2 regions of the Saccharopolyspora griseoalba genome follow, and region 2 is predicted to be linked to the other one. Evidence: riboswitches for the same ligand, from Rfam matches in the RefSeq annotation. Region 2 holds a riboswitch; the other holds the start of a gene.
What was found. Region 2 has a riboswitch for glycine ahead of gcvH (glycine cleavage system protein GcvH). Riboswitches for the same ligand answer to the same signal wherever they lie in the genome.

Region 1: another riboswitch for glycine. It lies ahead of gcvP (aminomethyl-transferring glycine dehydrogenase); the one in region 2 lies ahead of gcvH (glycine cleavage system protein GcvH).

What each region holds. Positions count from the first base shown of each region.
Region 1 covers NZ_JBHTCJ010000001.1:389,896-396,898, forward strand. The annotation lists gene garA (glycogen accumulation regulator GarA) at 1-55, shown strand, start outside; gene ACFQRI_RS01755 (bifunctional nuclease family protein) at 432-908, shown strand; gene ACFQRI_RS01760 (MerR family transcriptional regulator) at 1,166-1,738, shown strand; glycine riboswitch at 1,967-2,068, shown strand; gene gcvP (aminomethyl-transferring glycine dehydrogenase) at 2,236-5,124, shown strand; gene ACFQRI_RS01770 (HesB/YadR/YfhF-family protein) at 5,332-5,601, shown strand; gene ACFQRI_RS01775 (energy-coupling factor ABC transporter permease) at 5,786-6,451, shown strand; gene ACFQRI_RS01780 (PDGLE domain-containing protein) at 6,448-6,789, shown strand; gene cbiQ (cobalt ECF transporter T component CbiQ) at 6,792-7,003, shown strand, end outside.
Region 2 covers NZ_JBHTCJ010000002.1:468,107-475,109, forward strand. The annotation lists gene ACFQRI_RS06320 (acyl-CoA dehydrogenase family protein) at 1-30, opposite strand, end outside; gene ACFQRI_RS06325 (CaiB/BaiF CoA transferase family protein) at 130-1,257, opposite strand; gene ACFQRI_RS06330 (MerR family transcriptional regulator) at 1,460-2,179, shown strand; gene ACFQRI_RS06335 (SSI family serine proteinase inhibitor) at 2,451-2,852, shown strand; gene ACFQRI_RS06340 (YidH family protein) at 2,947-3,339, shown strand; gene ACFQRI_RS06345 (DUF202 domain-containing protein) at 3,343-3,663, shown strand; gene ACFQRI_RS06350 (L-serine ammonia-lyase) at 3,708-5,063, opposite strand; gene gcvH (glycine cleavage system protein GcvH) at 5,097-5,471, opposite strand; glycine riboswitch at 5,531-5,633, opposite strand; glycine riboswitch at 5,634-5,727, opposite strand; gene ACFQRI_RS06360 (PucR family transcriptional regulator) at 5,841-7,003, shown strand, end outside.

The DNA.
Region 1 (7,003 bases), on a different contig from region 2:
GTTCCGGCTGGTGTTCCTGACCGGGCCGATCGACGGGGGCCAGGGCGGCCGCTGAGGTCGACCTCAGGGGGTAATCGACTACCGTCAGCGGGGCGGCGCCGCAGGGCGTCGCCCCGCTGACGCGTGAAGCAGCTGCGCGCCCGCGCGCGACCGCGCCCCGAATGCCGGGAATTTTCCGGCGGCACAAGCGGTTTCCACTGGGCGAACCGGGAGTTCGTGCGGTGTATCGTGCCGGGTGACGCTCAACGAGGAGCTGAGCCGGCGGTCCGGGCCGCGAGCCCGGACAACAACGATCGCGTTGAGCGGAGGACGGCCGCACCGCTCGCCGGGGATGGGCGCGTCCGCCGTATCGCGGGTAGCGTCGGAGGCGTCGGTGCGCGATCCTCGACGGGGAAGTCACGCTTCGGCGCGCTGGAGGAGGCGATGTGACGATGAGCAGCGAGATGCGCGTCGTCGGCGTGCGAGTGGAACTACCAGCCAACCAGCCGATCCTGCTGTTGCGCGAGGCGCAGGGCGAGCGCTACCTGCCGATCTGGATCGGGTCGGTGGAGGCCACCGCGATCGCCCTCGAGCAGCAGGGCGTGCGGCCCCAGCGACCGCTGACCCACGACCTGCTCAAGGACGTCATCGGTGCGCTGGGCAGGGACCTGGAGCAGGTCCGGATCACCGACCTGCAGGAAGGCACCTTCTTCGCCGAGCTGGTGTTCGACGGGGATGTGCGGGTGTCCGCGCGGCCGAGCGACTCGGTGGCGTTGGCGCTGCGCATCGGTGTGCCCATCCACGCCGACGAGTCGGTGCTGGACGAGGCGGGGCTGATCATTCCGGACGAGCAGGAGGACGAGGTCGAGAAGTTCCGCGAGTTCCTCGACTCTGTCTCCCCGGAGGACTTCCGCGGCGCCGACACGTGAGAAGCAGACCTCGACCCCTGGGGCGCTCGCCCCAGGGGTCTTCGTTCGCCCGTCGAAGTGTTGCCCGCAGCGCCCGCGCGTCGCGTTGACCCGGTCGCCGGGCGGGCCTACCTTCGAAGTGCGCGAATCGCCCCGGTGTGATTCAGCCGGTGGGCCGCCTCGGGCGGCATCGGCACAGTGTTCGCGGCGCTGGATCTCCACGGGTCCTAGCGCTGGTGATCGTCGTCGGCCGCGAGGCCGGACGAGGGGAGGCAGGCGTGGTCGAGGAAGCAGCCGAATCGAGTGCTGCGGAGCAGGGTGAACTGTTCGCCGACGCCTCGCTGCCGGACGAGCTGGTGGGCTACCGCGGCACGGCGGCCTGCCAGATCGCGGGCATCACTTACCGGCAACTCGACTACTGGGCGCGGACCAAGCTGGTCGGCCCGTCGATCCGAGGCGCCGCGGGCTCGGGTTCGCAGCGGTTGTACTCGTTCAAGGACATCCTCGTCCTCAAGGTGGTCAAGCGCCTGCTCGACACCGGGGTCTCCCTGCACAACATCCGAGTCGCGGTGGAGCACCTGCGCAAGCGCGGCGTTCAGGACCTGGCGAAGCTGACGCTGTTCAGCGACGGCACCACGGTCTACGAGTGCACCTCCGCGGAGGAGGTGGTCGACCTGCTGCAAGGCGGCCAGGGCGTGTTCGGCATCGCCGTCAGCGGCGCGATGCGCGAGATCAGCGGGACGATCCACGAGTTCCCGGCCGAGCGGGCCGACGGTGGCGAGAACATCGAAGCCCAGCTCACCGACGAGCTCGCACGACGCCGCCGCGAGCGCCAGGCCGAGACCGGTTGATCCTCGCCGGGGAGCACTGGCACCGCTCGGCGGCGCCTCGAGGTGCTGCCGCGGTGGCGGGAACCGGGGCCGAGGTGGGCTGACGGCTCCCGTCGCGGCCGAACCTCGTCGCCGCGGGTTCACCGCATCAGCGGAGCTCAACGGCTCCGAGCCGGTCGTCTGTTTGTGCGACAGGCGACATCGCGGGTCCGCAAGGCGCTGTTGATCGGGTAGCCTGACCGCTATCGCCGACCCCGTGCGGGAGAGTCCTGGACCGGCTTCGCCGGAGCAGGCGCCGAAGGAGCAAAACTCCCCGACAACCTCTCAGGCCACCTGGACCGCGCGGGCGAGATACCTCTGGAAAGAGGGTGCGCCGGACCGATGGTGCGCTCCGCCGACGGTGCAAGCCCGCTGCGAGCGGGTGAAGCTCTCAGGCGTTCGCTTCGCGGACAGTGACAGAGGGGGAGAGCAGCCCCGGCTGCCGCCCTTTGTTCGCCGTGATGATTGAGGTTTTGGCGATGACCGACGGTAAGCACGATCGCATCCCACTGGCCGCGCTGGAGCACGGACGGCCGTTCGCCGACCGCCACGTCGGGCCGATGCCCGCCGAGCTCGCCCGCATGCTCGACGTCATCGGCGTCGGCTCGCTGGAGGAGTTGGGCCAGAAGGCCGTCCCGGAGTCCATCCGCGAGGGCGACCTGCGGCTGGCGCTGCCGGATCCGGCCACCGAGACCGAGTCGCTGGCCGAGCTGCGCGAGCTGGCCGGTCGCTGCGACCCGCACACCGAGATGATCGGGCTGGGCTACTACGGCACCACCACCCCGCCGGTGATCCTGCGCAACGTGCTGGAGAACCCGGCCTGGTACACCGCCTACACCCCGTACCAGCCGGAGATCTCGCAGGGCCGCTTGGAGGCCCTGCTGAACTTCCAGACCATGGTCGCCGACCTGGCGGGCGTGCCGGTGGCCAACGCCTCGATGCTGGACGAGGCCACCGCCGCGGCCGAGGGCATGACCCTCGTGCGCCGCGCGGGCAAGAACAAGTCTCCGCGCTTCCTGGTCGACGCCGACACCCTGCCGCAGACCATCGCGGTCATCGAGACCCGCGCCGAGCCGCTGGGCATCGAGGTGGTCGTGGCCGACCTCTCGGGCGGTGAGCTGCCGGAGGGCGAGTTCTTCGGCGCGCTGCTGTCCTACCCCGGCGCTTCGGGCGCGGTGCGCGACCAGGCCGAGCTGATCGCGCATATCCACGAGCGCGGGGCCAAGGCCGTCGTGGCCGCCGACCTGCTGGCCCTGACGCTGCTGCGCTCGCCGGGCGAGATCGGCGCGGACGTCGTGGTGGGCTCCACGCAGCGCTTCGGCGTGCCGATGGGCTTCGGCGGTCCGCACGCCGGGTTCATGGCCGTGGCCAAGGGCATGGAGCGGCAGCTGCCCGGTCGGCTGGTCGGGGTGAGCGTGGACGCCGACGGCAACCAGGCCTACCGCCTGGCGCTGCAGACCCGCGAGCAGCACATCCGCCGCGAGAAGGCCACCAGCAACATCTGCACCGCGCAGGTGCTGCTGGCCGTGGTCGCCTCGATGTACGCCGTCTACCACGGTCCCGAGGGCTTGCGCGCGATCGCGACCCGCGCGCACCGGATGGCCGCGGTGCTGGCCGGGCAGCTGCGCCGCGGCGGGGTCGAGGTCGTCAACGACGAGTTCTTCGACACGGTCCAGGCCAAGGTCCCCGGCAAGGCCGACGCGGTGCTGGCCGCGGCCCGGCGCGAGGGCATCAACCTGCGCCGCGTCGACGCCGACCACGTCGGGATCAGCTGCGACGAGACCACCACCCGCGCGCACCTGGCCGGGGTGTGGCGGGCCTTCGGCATCCAGGACGGCGACGCCGACTCGGTGGACGCCGAGACCCCGGACGCGCTGCCCGCCGCGCTGACGCGCACCTCCGAGTACATGACCCACCCGGTGTTCCACACCCACCGCTCGGAGACCTCGCTGCTGCGCTACCTGCGCGCGCTGTCGGACAAGGACATCGCGCTGGACCGCAGCATGATCCCGCTGGGCTCGTGCACCATGAAGCTCAACGCGACCGCGGAGATGGAGCCGATCACCTGGCCGGAGTTCTCCTCGCTGCACCCGTTCGCGCCCGCCCAGGACGCCGAGGGCCTGCTGCAGGTGGTCTCGGACCTGGAGCAGTGGCTGGCCGAGGTGACCGGCTACGACGCGGTGAGCCTGCAGCCCAACGCGGGCAGCCAGGGCGAGTTCGCCGGTCTGCTGGCGATCCGCGCCTACCACCGCAGCCGTGGCGACTCCGGTCGCGACGTGTGCCTGATCCCGGCCTCGGCGCACGGCACCAACGCCGCCAGCGCCGTGATGGCCGGCATGCGGGTGGTCGTGGTGCGCTGCGACGAGCAGGGCAACATCGAGATGGAGCACCTGCGCGAGCTCACCGACAAGCACGCCGAGGACCTCGCGGCGATCATGATCACCTACCCGTCGACGCACGGCGTCTACGAGGACACCGTGCGCGAGGTCTGCGGCCTGGTGCACGACGCGGGCGGGCAGGTCTACGTCGACGGCGCGAACCTCAACGCGCTGATCGGGCTGGCTCGGATGGGCAAGTTCGGGTCCGACGTCTCGCACCTGAACCTGCACAAGACCTTCTGCATCCCGCACGGCGGCGGTGGGCCCGGGGTCGGCCCGATCGGCGTGCGCGGCCACCTGGCGCCGTTCCTGCCCAACCACCCGCTGCAGCCCGCGGCCGGTCCGGACACCGGCGTCGGCCCGATCAGCGCGGCCCCGTGGGGCAGCGCCTCGATCCTGCCGATCTCCTGGTCCTACGTGCGGATGATGGGGGCCGACGGGCTGCGCCGCGCGACGCTGACCGCGGTGGCCGCCGCCAACTACGTGGCCAAGCGGCTGGGCGCCTACTTCCCGGTGCTCTACACCGGCGAGGGCGGCTTCGTGGCCCACGAGTGCATCCTCGACCTGCGGCAGGTGAGCAAGGAGAGCGGCATCAGCGTCGACGACATCGCCAAGCGGCTGTCGGACTACGGCATCCACGCGCCGACGATGTCCTTCCCGGTCGCGGGCACGCTGATGGTCGAGCCCACCGAGAGCGAGAACCTGGCCGAGCTGGACCGCTTCTGCGAGGCGATGATCGCCATCCGCGCGGAGGTGGACAAGGTCGTGGCCGGGCAGTGGCCCGCCGAGGACAACCCGCTGGTGGGCGCTCCGCACAACGCCGCCTGCCTGGCCCAGGAGTGGAACCACGCCTACTCCCGCGAGGAGGCCGCCTACCCGATGGGCTACGACTCGGCGAAGGTGTTCCCGCCGGTGCGGCGCATCGACGGCGCGCGGGGGGACCGCAACCTGGTCTGCTCCTGCCCGCCGCTGGACGCCTACCAGGGCTGAGCAGCTGCTCCGGGCTCGTGCTGCTCGCCGGTTCGCGCGTTGAGCTCGGGTCGGCTCGTGCCTCGGCCGCACCTCGGATCGCGCTGCGGTCCCCACCTGGCGTGCCCGACACGCCAGGTGGGGACCGGTTTGCGTCGGGGCTCGCGGCTTTGACACGGTGGCCCCTTCAACCGACGGAACAACGCGCAGGAAGCAGTTGAGCTACGCATGCTGACCATCAGTGAGAACGCCGTAGAGGTCATCAAGCTCGTCCTCATCGGCGGAGAATCCTCGGAGAGCTCCGGTCTGCGCATCGCGTCGGCCGAGCAGGGACTGCAGGCCTCGGTCGCCGAATCTCCCGAGGAGGGCGACGAGGTCATCGAGGAATCCGGCGTCCGGGTCTTCCTGGAGCAGGAGGTCGCTCAGCTGCTGGGCGACAAGACCCTCGACGCCGAGCGGGACTCCAACGGCGAGCTGGCGCTGGCCGTGCGCGACTGACCTCGCAACAGGCTTCGAGCCGTCGGCCCGGGTGCTGCGACCCGGGCCGACGGCTTTTTTCACGGCCCGGCTGCGATCTTCCCCTCTTGCCAGGTACTGGTGATAGCAGGTCATCGGCAACTACCCTTGGTCCGCTGTTGTCGAGAACCAGAGGGGACGGGCCGTGCAGACCACCACGCTCGCCATGCACATGAGCGACGGGCTGCTCAACGCGCCGACGGCGGTGCTGTTCGCCGCGGTGGCGATCGCGGGGCTCTCCGTTGCGCTGCTGAAGGCGCGCACGGACCTCGACGACCGCACCGCGCCGATGGCCGGGCTGGTCGCCGCGTTCGTCTTCGCCGCGCAAATGATCAACTTCCCGGTGCTGCCCGGCGTCAGCGGGCACCTGCTGGGCGGCGCGCTGGCCGCGCTGCTGGCCGGACCGTGGGTCGGAGCGCTGTGCGTGTCGATCGTGCTGGTGGTGCAGGCGCTGCTGTTCGCCGACGGCGGGCTGACCATGCTCGGCGCGAACATCACCAACATGGCGCTGATCGGAACCGCCGCGGGCTACCTGGTCGCGCTCGCGCTGCGCCGGTTCGCCAAGCGCAGCCGTGCGGGGTTGCTGACCACCGCGTTCGTCGCGGCGTGGGTGAACACCGTGGTGGCCTCCTGCGGCTTCATCCTGGAGTACGCCATCGGCGGCGCGGCCGGGGTCGGCCTGGGCACGGTCTCGGTGGCGATGATCGGCGTGCACGCCCTCATCGGACTCGGCGAGGGGCTGATCACCGCGGCCACCGTCGGCGCGGTGGCCGCCGCCCGGCCCGATCTGGTCCACCTGTTGCGCACGAGCCGTGGGGAGGCCGTCCGATGAACGCCCGGCGAGGACGTTTCCTGCTGATCTTCGCGCTGGTCGTGCTGGTGGTCGCCGGGGGAGTGGCCTACTTCGCCGACTCCGACCCGGACGGCCTGGACGCGGTCACCCAGCGGGGCTGCACCGCGGTGCAGACCGAGCAGGGCGAGCAGCTGCGCGGCCACTGCATCGCCCAGCACGCCAGCGACCACGCCTTCTCCGACAGTCCGCTGGCCGACTACGCGCTCGGTGGTGACGACCGGTTCACCGGTGTGGCCGGGGTGATCGGCGCGATCGTCACGCTCGCGGCCGCGGGCGGGCTGTTCTGGGGCCTGCGCCGCAGGGGTGGGGAGCGCTAGCGATGGCCGCCGGGCACGCCGACGCGCTGCACCTGCCGGGCTCCTCGGCGCTGCACCGGGCGGTGCCGCAGGTCAAGATCGTCGCGGCCTTCCTGTTCGTGCTCTGCGTGGTGGCCACGCCCCGCGAGCTGTTCTGGGCCTTCGCCTGCTACGCGCTGATGGTCTTCGCCGCCTCGCGGCTGGCCGGGATCCCGGTGCGCTGGCTGGCCGGCCG
Region 2 (7,003 bases):
GTGCTCGGGCTCGAACAACTCCCTGCGCATGGCTACGCGTCCTTCCGGGTCGTTGGGCAGAACGAGGAAGGGAACCTTCCTGTCAATCTCGGGTCGGACAGCTCCGGCGCGAACGTGGGAGCTTTCCTGTCATTGCGCCGCACGCATCGCACCGGAGTCCAGGTATTCCTGCGCCAGCCCCCAGTCCCGCAGCACCTGCTCGGTGTGCGCTCCGGGCGCTGCGATCTCGCCCGGATCCGGGTTGGGCGTGCGGCTGAAGCGCGGGGCGGGTGCGGGTTGCAGCGTGCCGTCGCGGCGCACCAGGGTTCGTCGCGCGGCCATGTGCGGGTGGTCCTCGGCTTCGGTCATCGACAGCACCGGGGCGACGCAGGCATCGGACTCGGCGAAGATCTCGGCCCACTCGTCGCGGGTGCGCTGCTTGAAGGTCGCCGCGAGCACCTCGCGCAACTTCGGCCATTCGGCAGCGTCGTCGCGGTCGGAAACTCGGTCGGCGATGCCGAGCTTGTCGATCAGTTCGGCGTAGAACTGCGGTTCCAACGCGCCGACGGAGACGTACCGCCCGTCCGACGTCTCGTAGACGTCGTAGTAAGGAGCCCCGGTGTCCAGGAGGTTCGTTCCCCGATCGGTGCTCCAGCCCCCCGCGCCGAGGAAGCCGAACAGCATCGCGCCCAGGTGCGTCGTGCCGTCCACGATCGCGGCATCGACGACTTGCCCCTCGCCGCTGGTGCGCGCTTCGAGCAGAGCGGCGAGCACACCGACGGCCAGGTACATCGCTCCGCCGCCGAAGTCTCCGACGAGGTTGGCCGGCACCTGGGGCGGCCCGTCCTTGCGGCCGATGGCGTGCAGCATGCCGGTCAGCGAGATGTAGCCGATGTCGTGACCCGCTGTGGACGCCAACGGGCCCTCCTGCCCCCAGCCGGTCATGCGGCCGTAGACCAGCGCGGGATTGGCCTTCCAGCAGTCCTCCGGCCCGACACCGAGCCTTTCGGTCACCCCCGGGCGCAGGCCTTCGAGCAGCACCTCGGCCTTCTCGGCCAGCCCCAGCACTGCTTGAGGTCCCTGCTCGTGCTTGAGGTCCACCTGCACGGACCGTTTTCCCCGGTTGAGCAGGTCCTGGCCTGCCGGGGCATTGGGCCGGTCCACCCGGACGACATCTGCGCCCAGGTCGGCGAGCAGCATCGCGCAGAACGGAGCCGGGCCCAGCCCGGCCAGCTCGACGACCTTGACCCCGGCAAGCGGACCGCTCTGCGACGTCACACCAACTCCTCTTCTCCGGCGCGGCCTGGCCGTCCCCGTTCAACGACGCCCCTCGCGCGCGAGGCTGTGTCGCGCGACACACGAATCGCGACGCACTTAGTGTTACACAGTTGGTGTCATAGACGTCAAGGTTCGCGAAGCCCCGCACCGGAGCTATGTGACATCGTTGGTGTTACAGCAGCCGGGGAGTAACGTGACGGGCATGCTCCGAACAGCGGACGAAGAGCTCACCATCGACGAACTGGCCGCCCGCGCCGGAGTGACCGTGCGTACGGTGCGGTTCTACTCGTCGCGCGGCCTGCTGCCGGCGCCACGCCTGCGCGGCCGCCTGGGCTTGTACGGCGCCGAGCACCTGGCGCGCCTGGAGCTGATCCGCGAGCTGCAGACCCTCGGGTTCACGCTCCAGGCGATCGAGCGCCACCTGCAGCGACTGCCCGAGGACGCTTCGCCCGACGAACTCGCGTTGCAGCGCGCGCTGATCGCGCCGTGGACCGATGAGCACGTCGAAGACCTCGACCGCCACGAGCTCGACCGCCGCGCCGGACAGCACCTCGACGACGATCTGATCAACCAGCTCGTGGAGCTGGGAATCCTGGAGCGCATCGAGGGCTCCGACGACCTGCGCCTGCCGAGCCCGGCGATGCTGGGCGTGGGCCTGCAGATCCTCAACCTCGGGCTGCCGCTGGAGATGCTTGTGCAGGCCAAGGACATCGTCGAGCAGCACACCGCGCAGATCGCCACCGAGCTGCGCGAGCTGTTCGCCACCAACGTGCTGCGCCCCTACATGGAGCACGGCCGCCCGGACGACGAGCGGGAACGGGTGCGCGCGGCCACCGACCAGCTGCGGCCGCTGACGATCCAAGTTCTGGTCAACGGCTTCCAGCGCGCGGTCAACGACGTGATTCGGACCCACGTGCGCTGATCCGCAGAAGGGCACCTTCCTGTCAACGCCGCGGGCGACGACGGGCACCGCACCCGCGTCGGACCTGGCGCCGCGCAGACTCCCACCCCTCAACCGAGCGATCCAGATCATGCCGGATTTGCCCGATTCGATGACGCCGCGTGACCACCCCCGCAACGGGCGAACCACGTTCCGGTGATCATGCCGTCGTTGCCCAGCGGATCTCCCCCTCCCGGCGATAGGCAGTGAAGCGATCGGTCCATTGCGGACATACCGATCGGGAGGGGAAGAAATGGATTCACCAAGACTCGTCGGTACGGCCCTGCTCGCCGCGGCGATGGCCGCGGGAGCGCTGGCGCCCGCCGCAACCGCCGCGGACCAGCAGCGAGCGCACCTGGGCGTGGTGAACCTGACGATCAGCGGTCACGACGCCAAGGACCTCCGCACGGCAATGCTCTCCTGCGGCCCGGATGCGGGCACTCACCCCGACCCCGGCGCGGCCTGCGAGGCGATCACCGACGTCGAGGGGGATTTCCACGCGATCGACGGGGGCAACGGCTTGTGCCCGCTCATCTACGACCCCGTGACGGTGCGCGCAACCGGCGTCTACGACGGGAGGGCCGTCGACTACGTCGACACCTTCTCCAACGCCTGCATCGCAGCCAGCAGGACCGCTGGCGTGTTCGCCTTCTGAATCCTCCGATCACGCGCCGCCCCACCCCTGGGACGCATCGTGACCGGCCAAGACGTCCACCGAGCTGCCGATCGCCACCGGTTACTGTTGAGCCATGGCAACCGATGGCGACCACGGCTCCGAGCGCTGGCCGCGACGGGTCTACGGCGAGGGCGACGAACCCGACCCCAGGTTCACCCTCGCCAACGAGCGCACCTTCCTCGCGTGGATCCGCACCGCGCTGGCGTTGATGGCCGGAGGCGTCGGCATCGAGGCGCTCAACGCCGTCACCGATCAGCCCAGCGCCGTGCGCACCGTGCTCGCCGTCAGCCTCCTCCTCGCTGGCGTGCTCTGCAGCGCAACGGCTTTCACCCGCTGGATGACGGCCGAACGCGCGCTGCGGCGAAGCCGCCCGCTGCCGGCGCCGAAGCTCGCTCCCGTCCTCGGCTACGGGCTGGCGGTCGTGGGTGTGATCGCCTGCGTCCTGCTCTTCGTCACCTGGGTCTAGCCGATGGCCAAACACCCGTGGGACCCGGGACTGCAGGTCGAACGCACCACCCTGGCCTGGCTGCGAACGGTCCTCGCCTTCACCGCGAGCTTGCTCGTGCTGCTGCGCCTGATCGCCCACCACAGCGTGGTGGCCGCGGTGGCCTGCACGCTGATCACACTTCCCGCCAGCGGGATCGTCGGCTGGATGATCTGGCGCAGGCACCGCTTCAGCGAACGCCGGCTGCACGCGAGCGCGCCGCTGCCGGGCGCGGCGTTGCCCGCCGCGACAGCGGCGCTGGCGATGCTGGCCGGCGCGACCGGCATCGTCTACGTGCTGTTCTGAGCCCGCGCTGACAGGAAGGTTCCCTTCCTCAGCTCAGCCGAGCGTCAGCACTCCACGACGTTGACGGCCAGTCCGCCGCGGGCGGTCTCCTTGTACTTGACCTTCATGTCCCGCCCCGTCTCGCGCATGGTCTTGATGACCTTGTCCAGCGACACGTAGTGCGTCCCGTTGCCGCGCAGCGCCATGCGGGCGGCCGTGATCGCCTTGACCGAGGCGACCGCGTTGCGCTCGATGCACGGGATCTGCACCAATCCGCCGATCGGATCGCAGGTGAGCCCGAGGTTGTGCTCCATCGCGATCTCGGCGGCGTTCTCCACCTGGCTCGGTGTGCCGCCCAGCACCTCGGCGAGGCCTGCGGCGGCCATCGAGCACGCCGAACCGACCTCGCCCTGGCAACCGACCTCCGCGCCGGAGATCGACGCGTTCTCCTTGAACAGCGCGCCCACCGCACCGGCCGCGAGCAGGAAGCGCACGACCGCGTCCTCGTCGGCGCCCGGCACGAACCGCGTGCAGTAGTGCAGCACCGCGGGCACGATGCCGGCCGCGCCGTTGGTGGGCGCGGTGACGACACGACCGCCGGAGGCGTTCTCCTCGTTGACCGCGAGCGCGAACAAGGTGACCCACTCCATGGGGTCGTCCTGCTCGGTCAGGGCCGCGAACAGCTCGGCCGCGCGCCTGCGCACGCGTAGTCCGCCGGGAAGATCGCCGGTGTTGCGGCACCCGTTGTCCACGCATTCGCGCATCACCCGCCAGATCTCCAGCAGACCGTCCCGCACGTCGCGCTCGTCCCGCCGGGACAGCTCGTTGGCCAGCATGACGCCGCTGATCGGCCGCCCCGATTCCTCGGTGCGCCGCAGCAGCTCAGCACCGGTGTGGAACGGCAGGGGAACTTCCGTGCGGTCGGGCTGGACCCGGTCGGAACCGGAGGCGTCCTCGTCCACGACGAATCCGCCGCCCACCGAGTAGTAAGTCGCCGAATCCAGCTCGGTCCCCGCGGAGTCGAAGGCGGTGAAGCGCAGGCCGTTCGGATGCACCGGAAGCGACCGGCGCCGGTGCAGGACGAGGTCCTGCGAGGTCGAGAAGGACACCTCTCGCGCACCGGCCAACCTCAGTCGGCCGGTGCGCTCGACCTCTTCGGCTCGCTGCGCTCCGGCCACCGGATCCACGGTCTCGGGGTCGTGCCCCGCCAGGCCGAGCAGCACCGCGTTGGGGCTGCCGTGCCCGTGGCCGGTAGCGCCGAGCGAACCGAACAACTCCGCTTTGACCCTGTCGACCTGCTCGAGCAGCCGGTTCTCGCGCAGCCTGCACCCGAACCGCTGCGCTGCGCGCATCGGGCCCACGGTGTGCGAGCTGGACGGTCCGATGCCGATCGAGAACAGGTCGAAGACGCTGATCGCCATTGATCTCGCCTCGTCCCGGGCTTTGGCTGGCGCCTACTCGTTGATGAATTCCGAGTACTGCTGGGCCGTGAGGGTCGCACCCGTGGCGGTCACGCGCACATCGAGCAACCAGCCCTTGTCGTAGGGGTCGGAGTTGACCACGGCCGGGTCGTCCACCACGGCCTCGTTGATGGCCACGACCTCGCCGGTGACGGGCGCGAACAGGTCGCTGACCGACTTGGTCGACTCGAGCTCACCGCAGGCCTGGCCGGCCTCGATCTGCTCGCCGACGTCGGGCAGCTGCACGAACACGATGTCGCCGAGCGCGTCGGCGGCGTGCTGGGTGATGCCCACGCGAGACACCTCGCCGCGGTCCTCGATCCACTCGTGCTCTTCGGTGTAGGACAGGTTGGTGGGCAGCGTCGACATAGCGGGAGGCTCCATGGCGTTGCGGGGGCGCGGTGGTGCGCCCCGGGGTTTCCGACTGGGCCTCCCCCTCTGTTGCGGAACCTGAGAGCTTCACCGCGGCCGTTGGGCGCGACTTGCACCGTGGGTGGCGCGTCGACGTTGACGAGCGCTTTCCAGAGTTGCCTCGCCCGCACGGTCATGGCTGCCTGAGAGTTTGCTGGGGAGATTTGCTCCTTCGGCGCCCTGCTCGAGGCAGGGGCTCTCCCGCACGGGGTCGCTGGCCGATATGCGATTGTCGATGTGCTCAGCAACGATAAACGTGCCAGTGCAGCTGTCAATGACCTGCCTAACAGTGCCCGGCAAAGGCACAGGTCGTCAGGAGGACCGGTGATGCTCGACGTCGGGGCGCTGGTCGAGCGGGTCGGACCGACCCTGCTGCGAACGGTGATCACCGGCGAACCCTCCGTCTGCGTCGGCGACGTGGTCATCGCCGAGCCGGGCGAGCCGGCCTCGGCCGCCGAAGGCGATCTGGTGCTCGGGATCGCGGTTGGCGACCGGCCGAGCGCGGTGGAGCTGGTGCGCCGCTGCGGCGAGCTGGGTGCCGCTGCGGTGCTGCTCAAGGCGCCCGTCGGAACCGACGAGCAGGTCGCCGAGGCCGCCCGTGATTCGGGGATCGGCCTGGTGGAGGTGCGGGCGGGAACTGCGTGGGCACAACTCGTGTGGTTGATCCGGGCGGCGATGGCGGGAACCGGCGTCGGCCAAGCGTCCGAGAGCACGGCCGATCCGGGGGTGGCCGATCTGTTCCGGCTGGCCGATGCGGTGGCCGATGTCGTCGACGCGCCGGTGACCATCGAGGACGCGCATTCCCAGGTGTTGGCTCATTCGGCGCGCCAAGACCTGACCGATCCGGCGCGCATCTCGACGATCATGGGTCGTCGCCAGCCCGACGACGTGTTGGCGAAGTTCCGCTCCCGCGGCACGTTCCGGCAGCTCACCAAGGGCAGTTCGGCGATCTTCGTGCCAGCTCAGCAGGACGGCACGCTGCCGAGGCTGGTGGTGCCCATCCGGATGGGCGGCGAGCTGCTGGGGTCGATGTGGGCGGTGGTGCCCGGGCCGGTCTCCGAGGAACGGGCCTCGGCCTTCGCCGACACCGCACCGCTGGTGGCCTTGCAGTTGCTGCGGTGGCGCGCGGTGGCCGACGTGCAGCGGCGGCGGTCCGCCGAGCAGGTGCGGCTGCTGCTCGACGGCGGCGAGGGCTGGCGGGCGGCGGCCAACGAGCTGGCCGTGCCCAACGAGGCGCACCGGGTCATCGCCATCGAGATCCCCGAGTCCGACGATTCCGCCGAGGGACACCGGCTGGCGCTGTGGGAGTGGATCACCCGCGGCGTAGGGCGGCGGCCGCTGGTCACCGAGGCCGGCGCGGTGCTGTACGCGATCGTTCCCGACCGAGCGCGCGGCGGCGGCTGGCCGGAGCTGCGCGAGGCGCTCGTGTCGCACGAGGCCTCCCCGCCGCCGTTGATCGCCGTGGGCACCGCCGTGGCGGTCGCCGACGT